Regions from separate parts of the Comamonas sp. DB36 genome, predicted to be linked through region 2. Evidence: predicted binding sites of a transcription regulator. Region 2 holds the regulator's gene; the other holds the start of a gene.
What was found. Region 2 encodes FNR, which switches genes on or off when oxygen is low (the NO sensors DNR and NnrR bind a similar motif). Its sites were predicted from a motif close to TTGATNNNNATCAA; they were not measured.
Positions count from the first base shown of each region.

Region 1: the regulator FNR is predicted to act here: its motif matches at 3,991-4,004, upstream of ACSVDO_RS22735 (DASS family sodium-coupled anion symporter).

Region 1 covers NZ_CP196632.1:375,663-387,581, reverse strand. The annotation lists gene ACSVDO_RS22750 (alpha/beta fold hydrolase) at 1-384, shown strand, start outside; gene ACSVDO_RS22745 (MBL fold metallo-hydrolase) at 409-1,494, opposite strand; gene ACSVDO_RS22740 (response regulator) at 1,679-2,347, shown strand; gene ACSVDO_RS22735 (DASS family sodium-coupled anion symporter) at 2,357-3,862, opposite strand; gene ACSVDO_RS22730 (bifunctional diguanylate cyclase/phosphodiesterase) at 4,027-6,852, opposite strand; gene ACSVDO_RS22725 (lysozyme inhibitor LprI family protein) at 7,034-7,444, opposite strand; gene ACSVDO_RS22720 (sensor domain-containing diguanylate cyclase) at 7,510-9,093, opposite strand; gene ACSVDO_RS22715 (NAD(P)-dependent oxidoreductase) at 9,488-10,378, shown strand; gene ACSVDO_RS22710 (Bug family tripartite tricarboxylate transporter substrate binding protein) at 10,388-11,377, shown strand; gene ACSVDO_RS22705 (NAD-dependent succinate-semialdehyde dehydrogenase) at 11,382-11,919, shown strand, end outside.
Region 2 covers NZ_CP196631.1:1,609,713-1,621,631, forward strand. The annotation lists gene ccoN (cytochrome-c oxidase, cbb3-type subunit I) at 1-172, shown strand, start outside; gene ccoO (cytochrome-c oxidase, cbb3-type subunit II) at 189-818, shown strand; gene ACSVDO_RS07655 (cbb3-type cytochrome oxidase subunit 3) at 831-971, shown strand; gene ccoP (cytochrome-c oxidase, cbb3-type subunit III) at 1,002-1,916, shown strand; gene ACSVDO_RS07665 (FixH family protein) at 2,009-2,296, shown strand; gene ACSVDO_RS07670 (hypothetical protein) at 2,377-2,661, shown strand; gene fnr (fumarate/nitrate reduction transcriptional regulator Fnr) at 2,686-3,408, opposite strand; gene hemN (oxygen-independent coproporphyrinogen III oxidase) at 3,621-5,003, shown strand; gene ACSVDO_RS07685 (sulfite exporter TauE/SafE family protein) at 5,183-5,899, shown strand; gene ACSVDO_RS07690 (cyclic di-GMP phosphodiesterase) at 6,116-7,405, shown strand; gene ACSVDO_RS07695 (putative bifunctional diguanylate cyclase/phosphodiesterase) at 7,402-9,891, shown strand; gene ACSVDO_RS07700 (CsbD family protein) at 10,455-10,673, shown strand; gene ACSVDO_RS07705 (hypothetical protein) at 10,776-11,351, shown strand; gene ACSVDO_RS07710 (YoaK family protein) at 11,451-11,919, opposite strand, start outside.

The DNA of each region.
Region 1 (11,919 bases), on a different replicon from region 2:
GCGCTGCACGACTGGCGCGCGCATGAAGGCGCGCAGCGCTGGCAGGCGCTGCTGCAGAACGTCGAAGCCTTCATGCTCGCCGGCCCGGCCGACGCGCTGGCGCTGCAGGTGCATGGCCAGGCCTGTGAGCGCACACGTTTTCGCAGCAAGGCGATTTCGCGCAGCCCGCTGCTGCTGCAGGCGCTGCAGGACTTCGACAAGCCCGTGCTGCTGGTCTGGGGCGAGGACGATGTCACCGCCATTCCGGCCGAAGCCGCGCAGGCGCTGAGCCAGCAGCGACCCGGACGCGACTGGACCATTCTTGCGGGCGCGGGCCACTGGGTGCAGTACGAGCGGCCCGAAGCCGTCAACACGCTGCTGGCCAGCTGGCTGCAGGCCGCGTAGAAGCGCTTCGCGGCCCCACGGGCGTCAGTCGCCCGGGCATTCCATCTCGCCCTGGCGCGGGTTGCTGCCCTGCACGCCCGGGCCGACGCCCGATGCGGGCAGTCCCATCGCCAGCTTCACCTCGGCATTGCCGTCCGGGCGCAGACCCTTGGCATCGTAGAGGTAGGCGTCGAAGTAGTTGGTCGCGTAGACCTGCGGAACCCCGGACTTGGCCAGGAACTTCTTGAGCTCGGGCATCTCGTCTTCCACATAGGGATAGTGCAGACCGTTGGTGATGTTGAAGCCGCCGCGCGCGCCGAAATGGTGGGGCATGAAGTATTTGACGTCAAACGCCGGCACCACCACGCGCGCCTGGTTCACCACGCGGGATTCCGGGCCGCCTTGCCACACTTCAAAGCCATCGATGCCCGCGTCGCGCACGGCCTTCGAAAGATTGGAAAGCGGTGCGCCGCGATTGACGCCATCGGTGTCTATCTGGTCGGTGGTCAAATCCTTGCCGCCGGCGCCCGAATCGGTCACATACCAGGTCAGCGTCTTCTCGGCGGTCTTGGCCGTGAACAGGTAGCCGAAGGTTTCAATGCCGCCGCCGTTTTGCAGCAGGCCGCAGCCTATGCTGTGCACCCAGCGCACCACGCGCATGGTCACATGTTCGTTGAGCTGCACCTTCTCGCCGCCATACAGCGCGGTGCACTTCGCCGCGGCAATTCCATAGGCCACCGCTTCCTGGCACGCGGCCTTGGAGCCGTAATACTGGGCCTTGGTCTGCTTTGCCCATTCTGGTGTATCGACCGAGTGGTCGCCATGCAGATGGCCCAGAAGAACGACGTCGACATCCCCCTTGAGCTTGAGCGCATCGTGCACCTTGGTGACCATTGCCGGGTTTGCGTCGCGCGCGGGATAGCCGACCGCGCCGTCAAGCAGTATGCCCAGCTCGCCCACCTGGTAGTGCCAGTTGGTGACCCCGAACCAGGTCATGCGCACATTCTTCGGCGAGGTGTCGACGAGCGGTGGCTCGGCGACCACATCGCCATCACCGCCGTCACCGCCACAGGCGATCACCAGGCAGGCGACGGCAAGCGCGCCCAGGCTGTATTTGTATTGGATTCTCAAGACTTGTCTCCTTGATGGTTGCGGCGAGGAATTCGCCGGGACTTGCCCGACGAAGATAGGTGGGCGCAGCTTTCATTGCGCTGTCAAAAATCGGCCCGGGCCACAAGGGTTTCCTCCGGACTGGCAGCAGCGCCGCGCACTCGGGACAATGGCTTGGACAACTGGGAGCTACAACGGAATGGGCATGCGACTTTTACTGGCCGAAGATGAATCGGCGCTGGCCGACTGGCTGATGCGCACGCTCGCGCAAAGCGGCAATCAGGTCGACTGGGTGGCGGATGGCCGTCTCGTGCGCCGCGCCATGCGCGGCAATCGCTATGACGCGTTGATACTCGATCTGGGCCTTCCGGGCCTGGGCGGAGAAGAGGTGCTCGAACAACTGCGCGAAGCGCAGGATCCCGTTCCCATTCTTGTGCTCACGGCGCGCGATACGCTGGCGCAGAAAGTCGCGACATTGAGAGGCGGCGCCGACGACTTTCTTGCCAAGCCTTTCGAAGTCGAGGAACTGGAGGCTCGGCTGCTCGCCCTGCATCGCCGCGCCAAGGGCCGCGAGCCGACGAAGTACAGCTGCGGCAAACTGGTGTTCGACGTCGCGACCAAACGCTTTGACATAGGCTACGAGGCCCTGTCACTGACCTCGCGCGAACATGCGGTGCTGCGCACGCTCATTGAGCGCGTGGGCGAGCCGCTGACCAAGCGCGAGATGGTCGACCACGTGTTTCCCGAAAACCACGCCGTGCACCCCGAAGCCATCGAGGTCCTGATACACCGTCTGCGCAAGCGCCTCATGGACACCGGGGTACAGATCTCGACGCTCAGAGGACTGGGCTATGTGCTCGAGGCCCAGCCCTGAGCCAGCGCTTCACCAGTAACCCAGCACTTTCCACCATACGGTGCCGACCAGCGCGAACACCAGCAACTCGAGCACGCACATCACGGCACCGACGCGCCACCAGTTGCCCAAGGTCACATAGCCGCTGCCGAAGATGATGGGCGAGGTGCCGGTCGCGTAGTGCGTGAGCGTCATCATGATGGCCGAGCCGGCCACCATCATCAGCATGAAAGGCACGACATACTCGGGAGGAATCAGCTGCGCGCCCACCGTGAGAAAGGCCAGCATCATCGCGCTGATGTGGGCCGTGGTGCTGGCAAACAGGTAGTGCGAGAACACGAAGGCCAGCACCAGCACGGCGGCGATCGGCAGCCAGCCCATGCCGCTGGCGACAATGGCGTCCTTCATGCCTATCGAGAACCAGGTGATCACGCCCAGCTTGTTCAACTGCTCGGCCAGCATCACCAGCGCGCCAAACCAGATCAAGGTGTCCCAGGCGCTTTTCTCCGACAACACGTCGTCCCAGTCGATGGTGCCGGTGATGATCAGGATGAACAGCCCCACGCAGGCAACCACCGTCGGGTCCAGCGTGAACGCCGCGCCGAACAGCATCGCCGGCACGTTGGCCCACAGCAGCAGCATCAGGCCGAACGTGGCCATCATGACCTTCTCGCTGCCCGAGAACGGGCCCATCTTCTGCATCTCGGCACGCGCATACACCACGGCATCGGGCGTGGCCTTGAGTTCGGGCGGGGACAGCAGATAGATCACCAGCGGCATCAGCAGCAGGCACACCAGGCCGGGCAGCAGCATGCACAGCGCCCAGGTGGTCCAGCTCAGATGGAAGCTCTGGTTCGTGGCCTTGGCGACGAAGTCCACCACCAGCGGATTGGGCGCCGTGGCCGTGAGGAACATCGCCGAGGTGATGGGGTTGGCGTGGTAGTTGACCAGCGCGAGATAAGTGCCCACCTTGGCTTCCGTGCCCTTGGCGGGATCGGAGTCGAAGGCGTTGGCAATGGACTTCATGATGGGATGCACGATGCCGCCGCCGCGCGCCGTATTGCTGGGCGTGAAAGGCGCCAGCACCAGCTCGCAGATCGTCAGCCCATAGCCTATGCCCAGCGTGCGCTTGCCGAGCATGGCAATGAACATCAAGCCTATGCGATTGCCCAGACCGGTTTTCTTCAGGCCGCGCGAAATCAGGATGGCAATCACGATCAGCCAGATCAGCGGGCTGGAAAAGCTGCTCAAGGCGTCGGCGATCGCGCCTTTGGAGGAATTGGAAGTGACCTGGGACAGCGACACGATCACGATGGCCATCAGCGCCATCACGCCTATGGGCATGACCTTGAGAATGATGGCGACGATGGTCGTCAGGAATATCGCCACCAGGCTCCAGGCCTTGGGCGTGAGCCCGTCGGGCGTGGGAATCAGCAGCAGGGCCACCAGGACCGCTGTCGCGGCCAGCGCGGGGATCAGCCGGAACGGCACCGCGCCCTCGAAATACCTGAACACTTTCACAATCGTCTTCCACATGGCCCCTGTCCTTCCGTCAATCGTTGCGGACCGCAAGAGGCCCATGGACCTGCAGCACCCGAGCGCGCTGCAGCAGCCGACAGTTTGCCCCGTCCGGCCAGGCCACCGGGTCAACGCAGCGCGCCCTCTTGACCTGCATCAATGCGCCGGCACCCGCGCGCGCACTATTGCACCGGCGAGGCCTGTTCCACGTAGGCGAGAAAATCGGCCTCCGACAGCGGCTTGGCAAAAAGGAAGCCCTGGAAGTGGCGGCAGCGCTTGCCCAGCAGGAAGGCATGCTGCTCCCTGGTTTCCACCCCTTCGGCGAGCACCTGCAGGCCCAGGCTTTCACCCAGCGAAATGATGGTCGCGACGATGGACGCATCGAAGCTGCTGCTGACCACATCGCGAATGAAGGACTGATCGATCTTGAGCTGATCGAGCGGCAGACGCTTGAGATAATTGAGGGACGAATAGCCGGTGCCGAAATCGTCCAGCGAAAAATAAATGCCCATGGATTTGAGCGCGCCCATTTTCTTGGCGATATCGTCGGCATCCTGGGCAAAGATGCTCTCGGTGATTTCCAGTTCGAGCATCAGCGGATTGATCTGGCTGGACTCGATGATGGCCATGGTTTGCGCCAGGAAATCGGGATGCTGAAACTGCTTGGCACTGACATTGGCCGCCAGGCGCAGCTGCGACAGCTCGGGATCGCTGCTCCAGGAGTGCAGCGTCTCGCAGACGCGCTGCAATACCCATTGTCCGAGCTGAAAGATGAAGCCGCTTTTCTCGGCGATGTCGATGAACACCGATGGCGGGATCAGTCCCTTTTCCGGGTGCTTCCAGCGACACAGCGCTTCGGCGCCAGTGACCCGCCCGTGCATATCGACCTGCGGCTGCAGCATCAGAAAGAACTCGTCCGAATACAGCCCGACGCGCATGTCATGCTCTAGCTGCACGCGCTCGGCAATCACTTTCTGCAGTTGCCGGTCAAAGAACTTATAGGTATTGCGGCCGTCGTTCTTGGCGTGGAACATCGCCGAGTCGGCGCCGCTGACGATTTCATCGACCGACTTCTTGCTGCTGTCGAAGAAGGCAACGCCTATGCTTGAAGTAATGTAGTGCTCGCGCGAGGCAAACGACATCGGCGCGGAAATCTCGCGCAGAATGCGCTGGCAAATCCTTTCGGCAGTGGCTCTGGCCTGCTCGAGCTCCGTGCCCAGGCGGCTGAGCACCACGACCAGTTCATCGCCGCCGAATCGCGCCACCACATGTTGCGGCCCCACCGCCTGGCAGACGCGGTTCGCCACATGTTTGAGCACCGCGTCCCCGCATTGATGACCCCAATGGTCGTTGATGAGTTTCAGGTTGTCGATGTCTATCATCAGCACCGCGCCGAACCCGTTGAGCGCGCTGCTTTGCTCTATCAGCTGGGGCGCGACTTCCAGAAAGTTTCCGCGATTGGGCAGACCGGTCAGCACATCGAAATACGCGAGCTGGCGCACCTGCTGCTCGGCGCGCGTGCGCTCGGTGATGTCGCGCGACAGCACGATGAAATTGGGCGGCATGCCGGCCATGCCCTGCTTGCGCGCGACCGAAAGCTCGAAGCAGCGCGTGCCCCCGCCCACATCCAGCTCGATGCGATTGCCCGTGCTGCGCCCCATCGCCTGCGCTTCGTGAATCGAGTCATACAGCACTTTCGCGGCCTTGGAGGGCAGCACATCCCAGGCGGACTTGTTCAGCACGTCCGCGACCGGCATGTTCAGACTCGCCTGGTTGCTGGTTCTCACGGCGAGGTAGCGCGCATTGATATCCATCTCGAACAGCAGGTCGGGAATCGCATCCAGCGTATCGTTGAGATCCGCGGTGATTCCGCGCAGATTGGCCGTCATCGCGATCGCCAATGCCTTGGCACGCTCGCGCGAGGTCAACAACAGAAAAAGAATGACCCCCAGGGAGAAACTCAGAAGAATGCCTATGGAAGCAATCCAGTGGTGCGTCGATGTCTGGTGCTGGGTGATGTAGCTTTCGGTGGGCGTGATTCCGAAATACCATTTTCTGCCGCCGAAATCGAGGTAATCCACCTTGGTGAATCTATTGTCGGCGACCGACTCGTCCTCGACCGTTGCTCCATCCAGGAAGCGGTGCGAAATCGCGGAAACATCGAGCGTCTCCCTTTCGTAGAAGACGAGCTGCAGGCCTGGCGCCAGGCTTTTGGCGATGGGTTGAAAAACATCGACCAGCCGAAAAGGCAGATCCACCCACCCGCGCAGTACCTCGGCGCTTGGCGCTTCTCTTTTATCCGGCATGTAGACTGCCAGGTAAAGAACGAAACCCGCGACATTCTTGCCCGGCTCGTCCTGCACCAGCGTCAATTTCTGCGAGGCGATCAGATCTCCTGTTTCGATGGCCAGCGTCGCCGAGTTCCTGGCCTCCTCGACGGAGAAAATATCAAATCCTATGGATTTCTCATTACCCTGTTTGGGCTCCATGAAAATGATGGGCGCATACGACTGCCTCGCTCCAGCCGGATGGATACGATAGCCAACTTCGCCTTGCTCCTGACTCAACAGCTGCTGCGCACGCGCGGCCGCATCATCGCCAGAGAAAAACTTCGCGAAGCCAACGCCTTGCAGACCGGGAGAAATGGAGCGCAGATTCAAGGAATTCACAAAAATCTTGAACTCGCCCGAATTCACATATTCAGAACCGTCGATGAATCCCTTGACACTGCGCGCAATCAATTCAAAGCTGTTGAATTGATTGGCCAGAAGGTATTTTATGTGGCTGCTCTCCAGCATGATGGTGGAGCGCATATCCTGGTTGGCCAACTGATTTCGCGACACCCAATAAAGCGCAGGGATAAGCGATGCCACCAGCGCCGCGAGTACAGCGACCGCGAGCGCCTTGGCATTGAAAGCGGGACGGGTTTCGAAGAAATCCCCTCGGGCATTCGTTTTATCAGGGCCCCATGGTCTGGAGCCTTCTGCGCGAGATTTCAATGGGGGCATCCTTCATGATCAGACGATAGTTGCATCGCACCCGGCATGAACAAAAATTCTTCGTGAAGCCCAATAGTACGGTAATCATTCATGTATGCACCATCCAGTTAATGGCTTCTCGCTATCGGCATCTGGCTTCATGGCAGGCGATCCAATGGCCTGACAGGCGGCGTCTGCGGCGCGGCCCGGGTCAGCGTGCGGCGCGCAGCTCCACCAGTTCCTGGGCCCTAAGCGAAGTCATCTGCAGCCGGCATAGATTGGCCGACACGCGCGCGAGACTGCCGCCGTCCGGGTCGTGGTAGAAGCTGCAATTGGCATCGCGGAACTGGATCCACAGCCGCTGTGCGGCCTGCAACTGCTTCTTGCGCTCGGGAATGAGATCGAACATCAGCGCTTGAAAGGCCGCATTGAGACGCCGGTCCTGGCGACCATGCTCGGCGCCCATGCATTCGAGCATGGGCAGCGTGACGCCGCCGGCCTTGTCCATGCATGCCGCATATTGCGGCGACAGCGCGGTGTCTTGGGCCAGCACGGGAAGGCAGCTGCTGGCGCCGGCCAGCGCCAGAAGGGCATAACGCAGAAATGACAGGATGGGGCGCATAGATGGTCTCGCTTTGATGGATATCCTACCCGCGCGCGACAATGGTATGGCGCAAGTTCTGTGCATCACGGCTGCGCCAGCACGGCGGCGTGCACTTCAACGCGGTTGCGTCCCAGGCGCTTGGCCTGGTAGAGCATTTCGTCGGCAGTCTTGAGCACGCGCGCAAGATCGGGCGCGCTGCCGGGCCAATGCGCAATGCCCACCGAGATGGTCACATGCGACGCCGGCGCCATGTCCGCCTGCTCGACCAGCAGGCGCAGCCGCTGCGCGACCTGCTGCGCAACGTCAGGCGCGGTACGCGGCAGAAGAATCAGAAACTCCTCGCCGCCCACGCGGCAAAACACATCGCGCTCGCGCGCGCATTCGCGCATGTGCCGGGCCAGCTGCTGCAGCACCCGGTCGCCCGCCTCATGCCCGTAGGTGTCGTTGACGCGCTTGAAATGATCGACGTCGACGCTCATCACCGAAAACGGTGTATTTTCCCGCTCCCAGGTCTGCAGCGCCTGATCGAGCGTGCGCCGGTTGCCCAGGCCCGTCAGCGGATCCGTATGCGCATCGTGGCGCAAGCGGTTGATGTTCTTCTGCAGGAGTCCAATGCCCAGCAGCATGGCTTTCTTGAGCTCCGATGACTCGTAATACCAGGAATGCACGCGCTGGATTTCCTCGGCCGTCTCGGGCTGGTCCATGGTTCGGGCGCCGCTGGCCAATTGCTTGAGCGGGCGCGCGATCTGGCGCGCGCACCACCAGATGAACAACAGCGAAATGGCGGCCGCAGGCAGCGAGTTGAGCAGCACCTGCAGCATCAGCGCATCCAGCGCCGCGAGCGTAGCCTCGCGCGGCCGCTGGGCGACTATGCCCCAGCCGCTCGCAGGAACGGTCGCATAGCCGGCGAGCATCTCGATGTGCTGGCTGTTGACGATCTGCTTCTTGCCCGAAATGCCCGCAATGACTTCATCGATCGCAGGGTTGCCTTGCACCGTGGTGCCCACGCGCTCGTTGAGCGGATGGTAGATCAGGCGCCGGTGCTGGTCGACCACATAGAGGTAGGAGCCGTCCTCGTAGAAGTGCGAGGCCAGCAGGCGGTTGAGGAAGTTCTCGTGCTTGAGATAGATCGTGCCGGCAATCGCGCCAAGGTAGTTGCCATGCGCGTCGTTCACGGGGTGAGAAATGAACACCACCAGGTTTCCGGCCGTCGAAAGATAGGGCTGGCTGATCAGCGGCCGGCGGCTGGAGATGGACTGGGTCGCGCCCAGCGTCTGCAGCTGCATGCCCACCAGATTCAGCGATTGTGGCGAGGTGGCCAGCACTTCGGCCCGGCTGTTGATGATGGCAATCGAGTTGAAGCTGTCGGTCTGCAGGAACAGCCGTTCGGTCTCGGCAGCGAGAAACCGCTTGTCGTTGAAATTTCCGGCGACCACCAGCGCGGCATAGCCCAGTTGCTGCATCACCGAATCGAAGAAATCCTCGGTGCTGGCCGCGAGCTTGGTCGCATAGGCATGGTTGCGCTCGAGTGCGGCATCGATCAGTTGCTGGCGTTGTACCTGGTAGCTGGCATACAGCGTATTGGCCAGAGAAATGAGCGCGCTTGCAATCGTCAGGGCAAGAATCAGGCGCCGCAGATCCATTTTGGCGATGGACTTGAAATTCATTGGCAATGACGTGATCGGATCGAAGGAAAGCAATTGAGCATGGGGTCGTGGCGCGGCTGTGGGCGCTGTCGGCTTGTCGGTCTGGAGCACGCAACGTGCGTCCTTGCAGCCGCGATTGTGCGCGAAGTGCGCAGCGCTGCCGGCAAGGCGCAGCGCCATCTTTGCGCAGCCAGCGCGGGCGCCGGCACGGCCGCCTGCAGAGAGTCTCTTTGCTCATGACGCGCGGCTGCAGCACATCGGCCGGAACGCTCACCTGTCATCAATCAATCGAGATATTCCAAGTCAATAGCATGAACCCTAGGAGTCATGCCAAAAGCTCATACCCGAAAGAATAAATATCCAAACCCCGGGCGCCCCATCCCGATAGATTCAATGCCAGATGCAAGGAGCAATGATGAAAATCGGATTTATTGGTCTGGGTCGTATGGGGTTCTCGCTGGCGCGGTCTCTGCTGAAGAACCAAGGCCAGGTGGTGGTGTATGACACCAACGCCGAGGTGATGCAGCAACTGGAAAAGCAGGGAGCGGTCGTGGCGTACGATGTCGCCAGCCTGTGCCGGCAAGTCGACCTGGTGTTCACCATGCTGCCCGGCCCGCTCCAGGTCAAGGCCGTGGCGCTGGGAGAACAGGGCATCATCGCCCACCTCAAGCCCGGCGCGGTCTACATCGACATGAGCACCATCGATGTGGACACCGTCGATCTGCTGGCCGAGTCCTTTGCCCGCGCCGACATCGTGTTTGGCGACGCGCCCGTGGGCCGGCTGGCAATGCATGCCGATATCGGCGAGTCGCTGTTCATGCTGGGCATTGCCGAGCAGCAGCGCGCCCGGGTCGAGCCGGTTCTGTACCGCATGGGAACCACCATCCACCACTGCGGGCCGGCCGGCAGCGGCACGCGCACCAAGATCATCAACAACATGATGGTGCTGTGCTACTGCCAGATCAATTCCGAGGCGCTGGTGCTGGCCAAGTCGCTGGGGCTGGACATACAGAAGACTTTCGATGTGCTCACCAGCACCACGGCCAGCAACGGCCAGCTCAAGGAGAAATGGCCCAAGAAGGTGCTGGCCGGCGATCTCACGCCGGGCTTCGACATCACGCTGGGCTACAAGGACATTTCACTGGCCGCCAATGCCGGCGCGGCCAGACAGATCGCGCTGCCGGTCTGCGACACCACGAAAAACATCTTCCGCATGGCCCTGGCCGCCGGCAAATCGGGCCAGGACACCTCGTGCCTGACCGATTTCTGGGCCGAAGCCAACGCCATTGAAAAAATCCGACTCTGAGGAGACAGCATGCCATTCCAACGCCGCTTCGCCCTGAAATATGCCGCCGCCCTGCTGGGCAGCACCGGTCTGCTGGCCGCGCCGCTGGCACTGGCCGCGGGCTACCCGACCAAGCCCGTCACCATCTACGTGGGCTTTGCCGCGGGCGGTCCCACCGATGTGGTGGCGCGCATCGTGGCCGACAAGCTGGGCCAGAAACTCGGCCAGAGCTTCATCATCGAGAACCGCGCGGGCGCCAGCGGCGCGGTGGCCGCGGCGCTGGTCAAGAAGGCGCCGGCCGACGGCTACACCTTGATGATAGGCAGCAGCAGCACGCTGTCCATCCTGCCCCATGTGCAAAAGGGCTTGCAGTACGACGCGATCAAGGACTTCACGCCCATTGGTCTGGTCGCAAGCTACCCCTACTATCTCGTCGTTCCCGCGAGCTCGACCTTCAGGAAATACGATGACCTGATTGCCTACGGCCGGGAAAAGGACAAGCGTCTGAGCTATGCCTCGGCGGGCAATGGCGCCGTCAACCACCTCGCGGGCGAATGGTTCAAGAGCGAGACGCGCATCAACGCGCTGCATGTGCCCTACAAGGGCGACTCTGCAGCGGTCAGCGATCTGATTGCGGGCCGCGTCGACTTCGCGTTTCTCGCCGGCGTGGTGGCGATTCCCCAGGACGCGGCCGGCAAGATGCGCATTCTCGCCTCGGCCGGCTCCTCGCCCGACAAGAGCCTCAAGGGAACGCTGGTCATTGGCCAGGACAAGCTGCCCGGCTTCTCGGCCGAGCCCTGGAACGGGCTCATGGGCCCGGCCGGCATCGCGCCCGACATCGTGGCCAGGCTCAACACCGCGCTCAATGAAATCATGAACGCGCCCGACGTCAAGGCCAGGCTGCTGACGCTGGACCAGTACCCGTTCACGCGCACGCCAGAGCAGTTCAAGGCGCATATCCAGCAGCAGTCCGCGAACTGGGCCGCAATCATCAAGAGCGCCAACATCGTTCTCGAATAACACCATGAAATACTCCCAATTCATTGCCGGCGAATTCACGGATGGCAGCGCCTCGCAGCGCATCGAGCTGCTGTCACCCTCGACGGGCCAATCGCTGGGCGACTACGCCATGGCGTCGGGCGACGATGTGCAGCGCGCGATTGCCGCCGCCAGCACGGCTTTCGCGCTCTGGAAGAACAGCGGCGCCATGCAGCGCTCGGACCTGCTGCGCCGCATTGCCGATGAAATGCGCGCCGACCGCGACGCCATCGCGCACCAGATCAGCGCCGAGCTGGGCAAGCCCCAGGCCGAGGCGCAAAAGGAGGTCGATACCGCGGCCGAGATGTTCGAATGGTCGGCCGAGGAGGCGCGGCGCCTTTACGGCCGCGTGATTCCCGCGCGCTCGCCCGGCATACGCCAGACCGCGCAGTTCGAGCCCTGCGGCGTGGTTGCGGGCTTTTCCGGCTGGAATGCGCCGGCGATCACGCCCGCGCGCAAGATCAGCGCGGCGCTGGCCGCGGGCTGCACCATCGTCATCAAGCCTTCCGAGGAAACCGCGGGCG
Region 2 (11,919 bases):
CACCTTCGTCGAGAGCGTGAAGGCGACCTATCCGTTCTACGTGATCCGCGTGGTCGGTGGTCTGCTGTACCTGGGCGGCATGCTGGTCATGGCCTGGAACACCTGGAAGACGGTCATCAACGGTCGTTCGGTCAAGGTCGCCATTCCCGCAGTGAACCAGGCCCACGCCTGAGTTCTAGGAGCCTCACATGTCTGATCAAAACAAAAAATCGAGCGGATTCACCCACGAGAAGGTGGAAACCAGCAACTTCTGGATGATCGTGCTGACCTTGCTGGTCGTGGCCGTCGGCGGTCTGGCCGAAATCGTGCCGCTGTTCTACCAGAAGTCGACCACCGAAGCCGTGCAGGGCGTCAAGCCCTACACCGCGGTGCAACTGGTGGGCCGCGACATCTACCAGCGCGAAGGCTGCTACAACTGCCACTCGCAGATGATCCGCCCCTTCTATGCCGAAACGCTGCGCTATGGCCACTACTCGGTCGCCGGCGAGTTCGTCTATGACCACCCATTCCAATGGGGTTCCAAGCGCACCGGTCCCGACCTGCACCGCGTGGGCGGCAAGTACAGCGATGAATGGCATCGCATCCACTTGACCAATCCCCGCGACGTGGTGCCCGAGTCGAACATGCCCGCCTACGCCTGGCTGGCCAAGACACCTGCGGACCATGAGTCGATAGCCACGCACATGACGGCGCTGCGCCGCGTGGGCGTGCCCTACACGGACGACGAGATCAAGGCCGCGACCGACGAGGTCAAGGGCAAGACGGAAATGGAAGCCGTCATCGCCTACCTGCAGGTTCTTGGCACGGCACTGAAGTAAGAGGAAAGCACCATGGACATCATCACCACCATGCGCATCGTGGTCACGCTGGCGTCTTTTGCCTTCTTCGTGGGCATCTGGTGGTGGGCTTACGCCCGCCGCAACCAGGCCCGCTTCGACGAGGCTGCGCAGTTGCCCTTTGAACAGGACTGAAGAGTCCTGTCCGCATAACGAGAACAACCCATGAGCGATTTCGTAAACAATTTCTGGTCGATCTTCGTGATCGTGCTGACACTGGGCGGCATACTTTTTTGCGCGCTGCTGCTGCTTTTCACGGCGCGCAAGAAAGTCATGTCCACCGGGGACAACACCACGGGCCACGTCTGGGACGGCGACCTGCGCGAACTGAACAACCCCTTGCCACGCTGGTGGGTGTGGCTGTTCGTCATCACCGTGATCTTCGGCATCGTCTATCTCGTGGCCTATCCGGGCCTGGGATCGATGTCGGGCAAGCTGGGCTGGTCGCAGGTCGGCGCCTACGAGGCCGAAATGGCCAAGGCCAAGGCGCAGATCGAGCCGCTTTATGCGCGCTTCGCGACGATGACGCACGAGGAGCGTGCCGAAGACCCGCAGGCCATGGCCATAGGCGAGCGCCTGTTCATGAACAACTGCTCGCAATGCCACGGCTCGGACGCGGCGGGCGGCAAGAGCTTTCCCAACCTGACCGACGGCGACTGGCTGTATGGCGGCGATCCCGAAACCATCAAGACCACCATCACCGAAGGCCGTTTCGGCATCATGCCGCCGATGGCCGCGGCCGTGGGCACGCCCGAAGACGTGCGCAATCTGGCGCACTACGTGCTGAGCCTGTCGGGCAGCCCCAACGATTCGCTGCGCGCTTCGCTGGGCAAGTCCAAGTTCGCGGCCTGCGCCGCGTGCCACGGCATGGACGGCAAGGGCAACCACGCTTTGGGCGCGCCCAACCTGACCGACGATATCTGGTTGCATGGCTGGGGTGAAGCCGCGATCATCGACATCATCACCAACGGCAAGCAAAACCAGATGCCGGCGCAAAAGGCCAAGCTGACCGAAGGACAGATCGATGTGCTGACCTCCTACGTCTGGAGCCTCTCGCGCAAGCCTGCCACCGCGCGCTGATAGCGCCGACTCGGGGCGGCGCTGCCGCCCTTTTTTTTCGTCCGCACGCCGTGCAGCGCCGGCGCCCGGACCGCAACCTTGAAAGCCGCACCATGTCGCAAAATCCTGCCAACGCTCCCGCACACGATCCCCGGCCCTGGTGGAAATTCGGTTTTGTCTGGATGGTGATCGGCGGCCCGGCCGTGGTCGTGGTCGCCGGCCTGGTCACGTTCTGGATCGCTGCTGCCCATCCCGATCCGGTGATCGATCCCGACTACTACCGCCACGGCGTGGAGATCAACCAGACGCTGTCCGAGAAACCCGACCTGCGCCTTGCGCCCGCGCTGACCGGCCGCAACCACGCGGCGACGCCGGCCGAACACGTGCCCACCGACCGCTGACGCCGGTACGCGGGTTTTCCGCAGCGCCCGCAGGCGGCTTTGGCTGCAGAATGAATTTCCTGCTGCGAAAGGAGTTCCTGATGTGGGCAAAACGCTTGATGTGGATTCTCTGGCCTGCTTTCCTGGCGGCCTGTGCGATGGAAATGCTGGTGTTCGGCTTCGTCGATCCCAGTGACATCCAGTGGCAGGGCGCGGCGCTCACCTGGAGCCGCCAGACGTTCTATACGCTGTCGTTCTTTGCGTTCTGGCTGGTCATCAGCGGCGCGAGCGCCTTGACCTGTCTGCTGGGCATGGGGCCGGCCGAAGTCAACGGCTGGGAAAAAGACGCGCCACGCCTGCGCGATCCCGCACCGGCGCTGGACTGAAACGCCCGGCGCTCGCAGCCGCCGTTATTCGCAGCCGTGCTGGTTGTTGACGATGCGCTTGAGCGCATCGGTATCGAGAATGCGGATATGGCGTTGCTTGACTTCGACGATGCCTTCGTCGACGAACTTCGAGAACGTGCGGCTCACGGTTTCGAGCTTGAGGCCCAGGTAGCTGCCGATTTCCTCGCGCGTCATGCGCAGCACCAGCTCCGACGCCGAAAAACCGCGCGTGTGCAGCCGCTGCACCAGGTTCAGCACAAACGCCGCCAGGCGTTCCTCGGCGCGCATGCTGCCCAGCAGCAGCATCACGCCATGCTCGCGCACGATCTCCCGGCTCATCACCTTGTGCACGTGGTTCTGCAGCACCGTGACTTCGCGCGACAGCTGCTCGAGCTTGTCGAACGGCATCACGCAGACTTCGGCATCCTCGAGCGCGACCGCATCGCAGGTGTGGTGGTCGTTGACGATGCCGTCCAGCCCGATGATCTCCCCCGCCATCTGGAAGCCCGTGACCTGGTCGCGTCCGTCTTCGGTCGCCACGCTGGTCTTGAAGAAGCCGGTGCGTATCGCGTAGAGCGAAGAGAACGCTTCGCCGTTGTGGAACAGCAGGGCACCCCGCTTGACCTTGCGACGCACCGCGACGATGGTGTCGATGCGTTCCATCTGCTCCTCGTTCAAGCCTATGGGCAGGCACAGTTCGCGCAGATTGCAGGTGGAACAGGAGGCTTTGATCGCTTGTAGATTCATGGGAATGGGACCTCGGGGTTGGCGATGCGAGTCTGACGGGCGGCGCGGCCCCCTTTATCGCATGGAACGCCGCAGCGCGCAGCACATGGCGTCACGGCTGCTGCTGATATGCGTCAAATTGTCGCAGGCCCTGGCTGCGCAAGACTTGATCGACATCAAGGTCGCGGAGATTGGGATGCGGCAAAGTACGCCAAAGCAAGGAAAGATCCCCCATGACCGCAATCACCCCCGAGCTGTTGCAGCGTTTCGACGTGCCGGGCCCGCGCTACACCTCGTTCCCGACGGCCGACCGTTTCGTCGAAGCCTTCGGCCAGGACGACTACACCCTCGCGCTGGCGCAGCGCCGCCAGGGTGCGCCCGGTCAGGCGCGGCCGCTGTCACTGTATGTGCACATCCCGTTTTGCGCCGCGCTGTGCTACTACTGCGCCTGCAACAAGATCATCACCCGCCACCCCGAGCGTGCCCAGACCTACCTCGAGTATCTGGCGCGCGAAGTCGCGCTGCATACCGCGCACTGCGGCACGGGCCAGCCCGTGAGCCAGCTGCATCTGGGCGGGGGCACGCCGACCTTCCTCACCGACGCAGGCCTGACCGAGCTGATGGCGCTGCTGCGCCGCCACTTCGCGTTCCAGCCCGGCGGCGAGTATTCGATCGAAGTCGACCCGCGCACCGTGACGCCCGAACGCCTGGCTTTTCTTGCGCAGTTGGGCTTCAATCGGCTGAGCTTCGGTGTACAGGATTTCGACCCCCAGGTGCAGAAGGCCGTGCACCGCGAACAGCCTGCGAGCCAAGTGTTTTCGCTCGTGCAGGCGGCGCGCGAACTGGGTTTCGAATCGATCAATGTCGACTTGATCTACGGCCTGCCGTGCCAGACCCCCGAATCGTTCGAGCGCACGCTGGCCCAGGTGGGCGAACTGCGGCCCGACCGCATCGCGCTCTATGCCTACGCCCATCTGCCCGAGCGCTTCAAGCCGCAGCGGCGCATCGACAGCGCGGCGCTGCCCGGCGCGGGCGCCAAGCTGGCCATGCTCGCGCGCTCGCTCGAAAGCTTCCAGGAGGCCGGCTATGTGTACGTGGGCATGGACCATTTCGCGCTGCCCACCGACGCGCTGGCCGTCGCCAAGCGCCAGGGCCGGCTGCACCGCAATTTCCAGGGCTACAGCACCCAGCCCGACTGCGACCTGATCGCGCTGGGCGTCTCGGCCATTGGCCGGGTCGGCGCGACCTACAGCCAGAACGCGAAGACGCTCGATGAGTATTACGACCTGCTCAACCAGGGCCGGCTGCCCGTGGTGCGCGGCCTGGCGCTCAGCCGCGATGATTTGATTCGGCGCGCGGTCATCATGGCGCTGATGTGCCAGGGCGAGGTGCTCTTCGAATCGCTGGACCAGGCCTGGCTGATCGATTCGCGGCGCTACTTCGCGGCCGAGCTGGAGATGCTCGAAGACCTGCAGCAGCAGGGCATGGTGGAAATCGACGACGAAAGCCTGCGCGTCACGGCCCTGGGCTGGTATTTCGTGCGCGCAGTAGCCATGACGTTTGACCGCTATTTGCAGGCCGACAGGAACCGCGCGCGGTTTTCACGGATCATCTAGGCTTGTCTGCGGCCAGGCCCGGGCGTTCGCGTCCGACCTCGTTCCCGTTCGCGCCCAGCCTGTCGAAGCGCAACACTCCGTTCGCGCTGAGCCTTTCAAAGCGCGGCACTCCGTTCGCGCTGAGCCTGTCGAAGCGCGCTCTCCACACTTTCTTGCCTGCGTGACCAGGCGCCGGGCTTATGTTGCTTTCGCTGGTTGGGACTGCTGCCGTGATGGGCCTGATGGGCGGCCCGCATTGCCTGGCCATGTGCGCCGCGCCTTGCGCGCTGGTGACTGCGGCGCCGGCCGGCGCAGCATCCGCGAGCGTGGTCCAGGTCCATGGCCGGCGCAGCCGCCTGTGGCAGCGCAGCGCTCTTTTTCATGCGGGACGCATCGCGGGCTATGCGAGCCTGGGCGCGCTGGCCGCGGTCGCTGTCCAAGGCCTGGCCTGGCTCAACATGCGTACCACGGCCATGGGGCCGGTCTGGACTTTCATGCACCTGGCGATCATGGTCTGGGGCATTCTGATGATGGTCCAGGCGCGCCAGCCGGCCTGGATAGAGGAAGCGGGCCGCGCGCTGTGGCGGCGCGTGCAGCCCGTGGTGACGGCGCCCGGCGGCAGCCTGGCGACCGGCTATGTCTGGGCCTTGATGCCTTGCGGCCTGCTGTATTCGGCGCTGCTGGTCGCGGGCCTGAGCGGCGGGGCACTGGCCGGGGCATTGTCCATGGCCGCGTTCGCCGTCGGCAGCGGGCTGTGGCTGGTGGCCGCGCCCTGGCTCTGGGGGCAGCTGCGCGGCCGGCTCAATGGCTGGCGCGTCGATTGGGGCAGCCGCGCCGCCGGGCTGATGCTGTTTGGCGTCGCGGCCTGGGCGCTGTGGATGGACCTGGTCTACAAACCTTCGCTGTGGTGCAGGTAGCGTTGCCAGGGGCCTGAGCGGGCCTTATCCAATTTCAGTGGAGTGGGTTTTGTCCCATGTTAAAAGCGCCTGCCGAGTGGCAAGCTGTTATCGCTACCAAGGCCTGCAAAAAAGCCCAGCGGACCTGGAGAACGCATGCATGGCCTCAAGAAGTGGCGATAATGGCCGAAACAATTGGACAGTTGTGCAACCTTTTGTACTGTATCGCTTTCACCAGTGAATTCCTCTGTCCTGATCAATCCGAATGCCTTGCGTGTAGGCATGTACATCCAGCTGGAAGTCGGCTGGATGCGCCATCCCTTTCCCGTCAACAGCTTTCGCATTGTTTCCGATAGCCAGCTCCAGACCGTCAAGGCGCTGGGGCTTGAGGTTATCCGCTATTTTCCTGCGCGCAGCGAGATCGCTTCCTTCGATACAGAGACGGCGGACGATGACGACGCGGCGTCGGCCCGGGGAGAGCGGTTGGCACTGGGGAGCGAAGGCGCCGAGTCGCAGGACGCGGCGCTTGCGCAGTCGCCGCCCGCCGAGCCGGAGCTGCCCCTGCATGGGCTGCCGCCACTGTGGCAGCGTTGCGATGAGCGCTTTCGCGCCGCGGCACGCGAATACATGCAGGTGTTCAACTGCGCGGCCGCGCAGCCCGAGCAGGCTCTCGCCAAGAGCCACGGCATGGTCCAGGGCTATCTCCAGGACGTGTTGCCCACCGGTGATCTGGTGATACGCCTGCTGTCCGAAAGCTCGGGCCACCGCCAGTCCGAACACCCGGTCAACGTGACGGTGCTGTGCCTCTTGCTGGGCCGCGCGCTGGACATGAACGCGGCGGATCTGTACGAACTGGGCCTTGCGGCGCTGCTGCATGACATAGGCAAGGATTCCAAGCCGGGCGCGGCGCCGCCGCCGCGTGCGCAGTATGAGAATCATGTCGGCGATTCGGTGGCGCTGGCGATGGGCATGGGCGTGTCGAGCGACGTGCTCACGGCCATGGCCCAGCACCATGAGTTTGTCGACGGCAGCGGCTTTCCGCTGCATCTGATAGGCGAAGACCTGAGCGCTGCGGGCAAGGTGCTGTGCCTGGTCAATTCCTACGACCGCCTTTGCAACCCCGAACACGCGCAGGAAGGGCAGACGCCCCATGAAGCCCTGTCCGTGCTCTATGCCCAGCAACGCGAGCGCTTCGATCCGACCATTCTGAAAGCTTTCATCCGCATGATGGGCGTGTACCCGCCGGGCTCGGTGGTGCAGCTCGCGGACGGACGCTTCGCAATGGTCGTTTCGGTCAACAGCTCGCGTCCGCTCAAGCCGCAGGTGCTGGTCTATGACGCGCAGGTGCCGCTGGCGCAGGCGCTGCCGCTGGACCTCGAGATGTTCGAGGAAATCGGCATACGGCGCAGCCTGCGACCGGACCAACTGCCGCGCGAGGCACTGAGCTATCTTTCGCCCAGACAACGCATCTGCTACTTTTTCGAACGCGCCGTGGAGCCTTGCAGCCCGAAGGCAGCGACACCATGAGCCAGTCGTTCGAAGCCCTCTGGCATCAGACGCTCGATGCGCTGTTGGAGGCGGTCTGGCTGATCGACGAAGAAACGCTCAGCATACGTTTCGCCAATCGTGCGGCCGAGAAGCTCACGGCCTATGACCGCGAGACCATGCAGGGCATGCCCGTGCAGGCGCTTGCGGCCACGCCCCAGGATCTGTGTCTTTGGGAAGACGCGAACCAATGGCGTACCGGTTCGCAGACGCTGACCCAGGTGCTGTGCCGCGATGGCGTGCTGCGTCCGGTCGAGCAGCGCGTCGAGCGCATCGCTTTCCCCTCGGGCGGCGCGGCGGGGTGGCTGATGCTCAGCATGCTCGACCGCAGCGAGCAGGCACGCAACGAGAACGAACTCGAAGCGCTGCTGTCCGATCTGCGTGCGACGCTAGATTCGACGGCTGACGGAATGCTGGTCTGCAGCCAGGACGGCGGCATACGCGCTTTCAATCACCGGCTGGCGACCATCTGGGGGTTGCCCCGTGACATGCTGGTGGAGCGCAACGACGCGAGCATTCTCGACTACATGGCCGGCAAGGTGATTGACCGCGAAGGCTATGCGTTGCGTCTGCAGGAGCTGCACCGCCAGCCCCTGCTCGAAAGCACCGATGTGCTGGCGCTCGATGGCGGGCAGATCATCGAGCGGCGCTCCGTGCCCCAGCTCAAGCGGGGCGCGCCGATAGGACGTATCCATACCTTTCGCGACATCACGCGCGAAGTGGAAGTGCAGGCCGGGCTGGAGCTCGCGGCGCGGGTGTTCGACTGCAGCCTGGACGCGATTTTCATTGCCGACGCTGAACACCGCCTGGTGCGCGCCAACCCCGCCTGCCGGCGGCTGATGGGCGAGCGCAATTGCGCGGGGCGCAACGTGCGCGATCTTTTCGGCAGCAGCACGCCCCCCAACTGGTATGCGGCCGCGCAACAGGAGTGGAGCACCGGGGGCTTCTGGCAGGGCAACCTCTGGCTGGAGCAGGGCGCGGGCCAGCGCTGCCCCGTGCGCCTGTCATGGGTGGCACTGCGCGATGCGAGCAACGTGGTCTTCCAGACGATAGGCTTCATGCGCGATCTGACGCAGCAGCAGCAGGCCCAGCAACGCATCGAGGAGCTGGCCTTCAGCGACGCGCTCACCGGCCTGCCCAACCGTCTGAGCCTGGCAGCGCATGTGGGCGAGGCCATAGAGCGCGCCGCGGATACACACGAAGTGTTCGCCATCCTGTTCATCGATCTGGACCATTTCAAGATCATCAATGATTCGCTGGGCCATCAGTTCGGCGACCGCGTGCTCAAGCTGGTCGCCGAGCGTCTGCAGGCCTGCCTGCGCTCGGCCGACATGCTCAGCCGTCTGGGCGGTGACGAGTTCGTGCTCTATCTGCAAGGCTGCGACGAGGCCTTGGCGGCCAGCGTCTCGCAGCGCATCCTGGGTGAAATGCTGCATCCTTTCCTGCTTGATGGACTGGGGTTCTCGGTGCAGTGCAGCATCGGCGTGGCCCAGTACCCCAGCCACGGCCACACGCTGGACGAGTTGATCATGCAGGCGGATACCGCGATGTACCGCGTCAAGGAGCGCGGCCGCGGCCATTACAGCTTCTACCAGCCGCAGATGAACTCGGGCCTGCTGTCGCGCATGAAGCTCGAACACGCGATGCGCCAGGCGCTCGAGCACAACCGTATGGCCGTCTATTTCCAGCCGCAGGTGCATATCGGCAGCAACCGCATCATGGGAGCCGAGGCGCTGCTGCGCTGGACCGACCCCGAATTCGGCGTGGTTTCGCCCGCGGTGTTCATTCCCATGGCCGAAGAGTCGGGCTACATCGTGACGCTAGGCGCCTGGGTGCTCGAGCAGTCGATCCGCGAAGCCGTGCACTGGAGCGACCAGGGTCTGCCGCTCAAGGTGTCGGTCAATGTCTCGGCGCTGGAGTTCCGCCAGACCGATTTCGTCGAGCGGCTGCAGCAGTTGCTGCTGCGCCATGGCTTGCCGTCGCACCTGCTCGAACTCGAGCTCACGGAAAGCATCCTGCTGCAGGATGCGCAGGAAATGGCGGCGCGTGTGCGCGCCATCGCCGACCTGGGCGTGGGCCTGGTGATCGACGATTTCGGCACGGGTTACTCGAGCCTGGGCTATCTTAAGAAGCTGCCTATCGCCAAGATCAAGATCGATCAGTCGTTTGTGCGCGGCCTGCCGCACGATCAAGGCGATCGCGCCATCGTCAGCGCCATCATCAGTCTGGGCAAGGCGCTGGGCACGGAAGTGGTTGCCGAAGGCGTGGAGACCAGCGAGCAGCGCGACTGCCTGCGCGATCTGCATTGCCATTTCTTCCAGGGCTTTCTGTGCTCTCCCGGACTGCCGGCCGAAGCCTTCGGCGCGCGCATGCGCGAGCAGGGCGTGCTGGGCGAGGATGACTGGCATGCGGGCGCGGTCCCGGGCCAGGGGCTGGGCCTGCAAAGCGGAAGTTCGGGCCGCCAGTAGGAGCGGCCGGAAGGAATTTGCTGCGTCGTTGTGCCAGGCGCAGGCAATGCGCCTCGCCGGCCGCGCCTTGCCGGCCGCGCCTCGCCGGCCGCGCCTGACCTCGACCACAAGTCTTGCGGGGGTTGGCCACTCCAGAAGCCGTGCACGGTGCGCCTTGCACCGTCGCCTGCCGCATGGTCCAGCGGGCGCAGGTTGGGGCACAGGCGACCACGCTTTTGCAGCCCGTTCGCAGTGGCGCTGCGGCCTGCTGGCCGGCTTTTCTTGCTGAATTGGTTTCAGAATGAAAATGCGCGCAAGTTAATGATGTGTATCGATACACTTTCTTGCGACGATATTAATTTCGCGTGTACATAAAACGTTGAATTAATAAATGCTATCGCTTTTTATTTTTGATTGCCATGCTTGTTTCGTGTAGGCCTAAGCCGACTGGCATAAAACTTCCTATCCCACAAGTCAGCTCGAGAAGGCGATATACATTAAATACACATTTCGCTTTCTGGTGAATGTGTTTGAAAATCAGCAGGCAGCAATTGCGGCCTGCTTAGATAAAAAAAGGATTTTTTATGAACGAAGATCGAATTGCAGGAAATTGGAAACAATTCAAGGGCAAGATCCGCGAGCAGTGGGGCAAGCTCACTGATGATGATCTTGACGTCATTGCCGGCAAGCGAGATCAGTTCATCGGCAAGATCCAGGAGCGACAAGGCATTCTGAAGGATGAAGCCGAAACGCAACTGAAGGAATGGGAAAAGCGCAATCCCGACTTCCGTTTCGATAAATAACGGTTCTCGCCGTCCACGAGCTTGTCCAATGCAGTCGCGCATGGTTTTCAAGAGTTGATTCCATTGCCCATGACTGCGCGTTAAAAATACAGGGAGATAATCATGAACTTCAAACAAAAACTGACCGCCGTTTGCGCCGTTGCCTGCATGTCGTCGGTGTTCGCCATGACGCCCGCTGAGCACAAGGCGGCCAAGGATCAGATCAGCGCTGATTACAAGGCAGCGAAAGCACAATGCAAATCCCTGATGGGAAATGCCAAGGATGTCTGCGAGAAAGAAGCCAAGGGCCGTGAAAAGGTCGCCGAAGCTGAACTCGACTACCGCGGCGATGCCAGCGAGCGCCATCGCCACAACCTGGCCAAGGCCAAGGCGGATGCCGCCTATGACGTCGCCAAGGAAAAATGCGATGACCTGAAGGGCAACCCCAAGGATGTCTGCGTCAAGGATGCCAAGGCTGAGCATGTGAAGGCGCTGGAAGCCGCCAAGGTTGCGGATGCGCGCGCCGAGACCAACGTAGCCCCCGCCAAGAAGGCTGCCGACGTGTCGGAAGCGCGCAAGGATGCGAACCAGAACGTGCGTGAAGCCGAATACAAGGCAGCGCGTGAGCGTTGCGATGCTCTGAGCGGCGATGCCAAGGACAAGTGCGTGGCCGACGCCAAGCGCGTCCACGGCCAATAACAGGCTCCAGCAGCTCTGCGGGCCCGTATTGCGGGCCCCGGGCTGATGCACGCAAGCCGCAGTTCTCTCACGGGAACTGCGGTTTTTTTGCGCCTGAAATCAATCGCTGGCTTTCAAGAAGTCCGCGAGCCGCATGCTCGAGCGCCTGGCGTCGCGCAGGAAAGGCGGCACGGAGAGTGCGAGCAGCAGTGCCGCCAGCGGAACGACACAGAAGAAGCCGATGTGCTTGAACCCGAGTGCGCCGGCGAGGCTGCCGAGCACGAACATGCCTATGAGCCCGGCGCAGGTGCGCATGCGCGTCCAGTCGTGCCTTACCGCTTGGGCGTCGGCCAGCGCTGTGCCGGCGTGGCGTCGCCAGAAAAGCATCTTGCCCAGTTCCATGCCCAGATCGGTGAAGTTGCCCGTCATATGGGTGGTGCGCGTGCTTCCGCCCGACGTCTTGGAGCCCACGGCATTTTGCAGGCCCATCATGAAGGACAGCAGCAGCACGGTGAGCGGAACGGCAAACGGCGTGTTCCAGGCAAGCGTCGCCGCGCCCATGATGCCGAAAGGCAGCAGCATCAGCGCC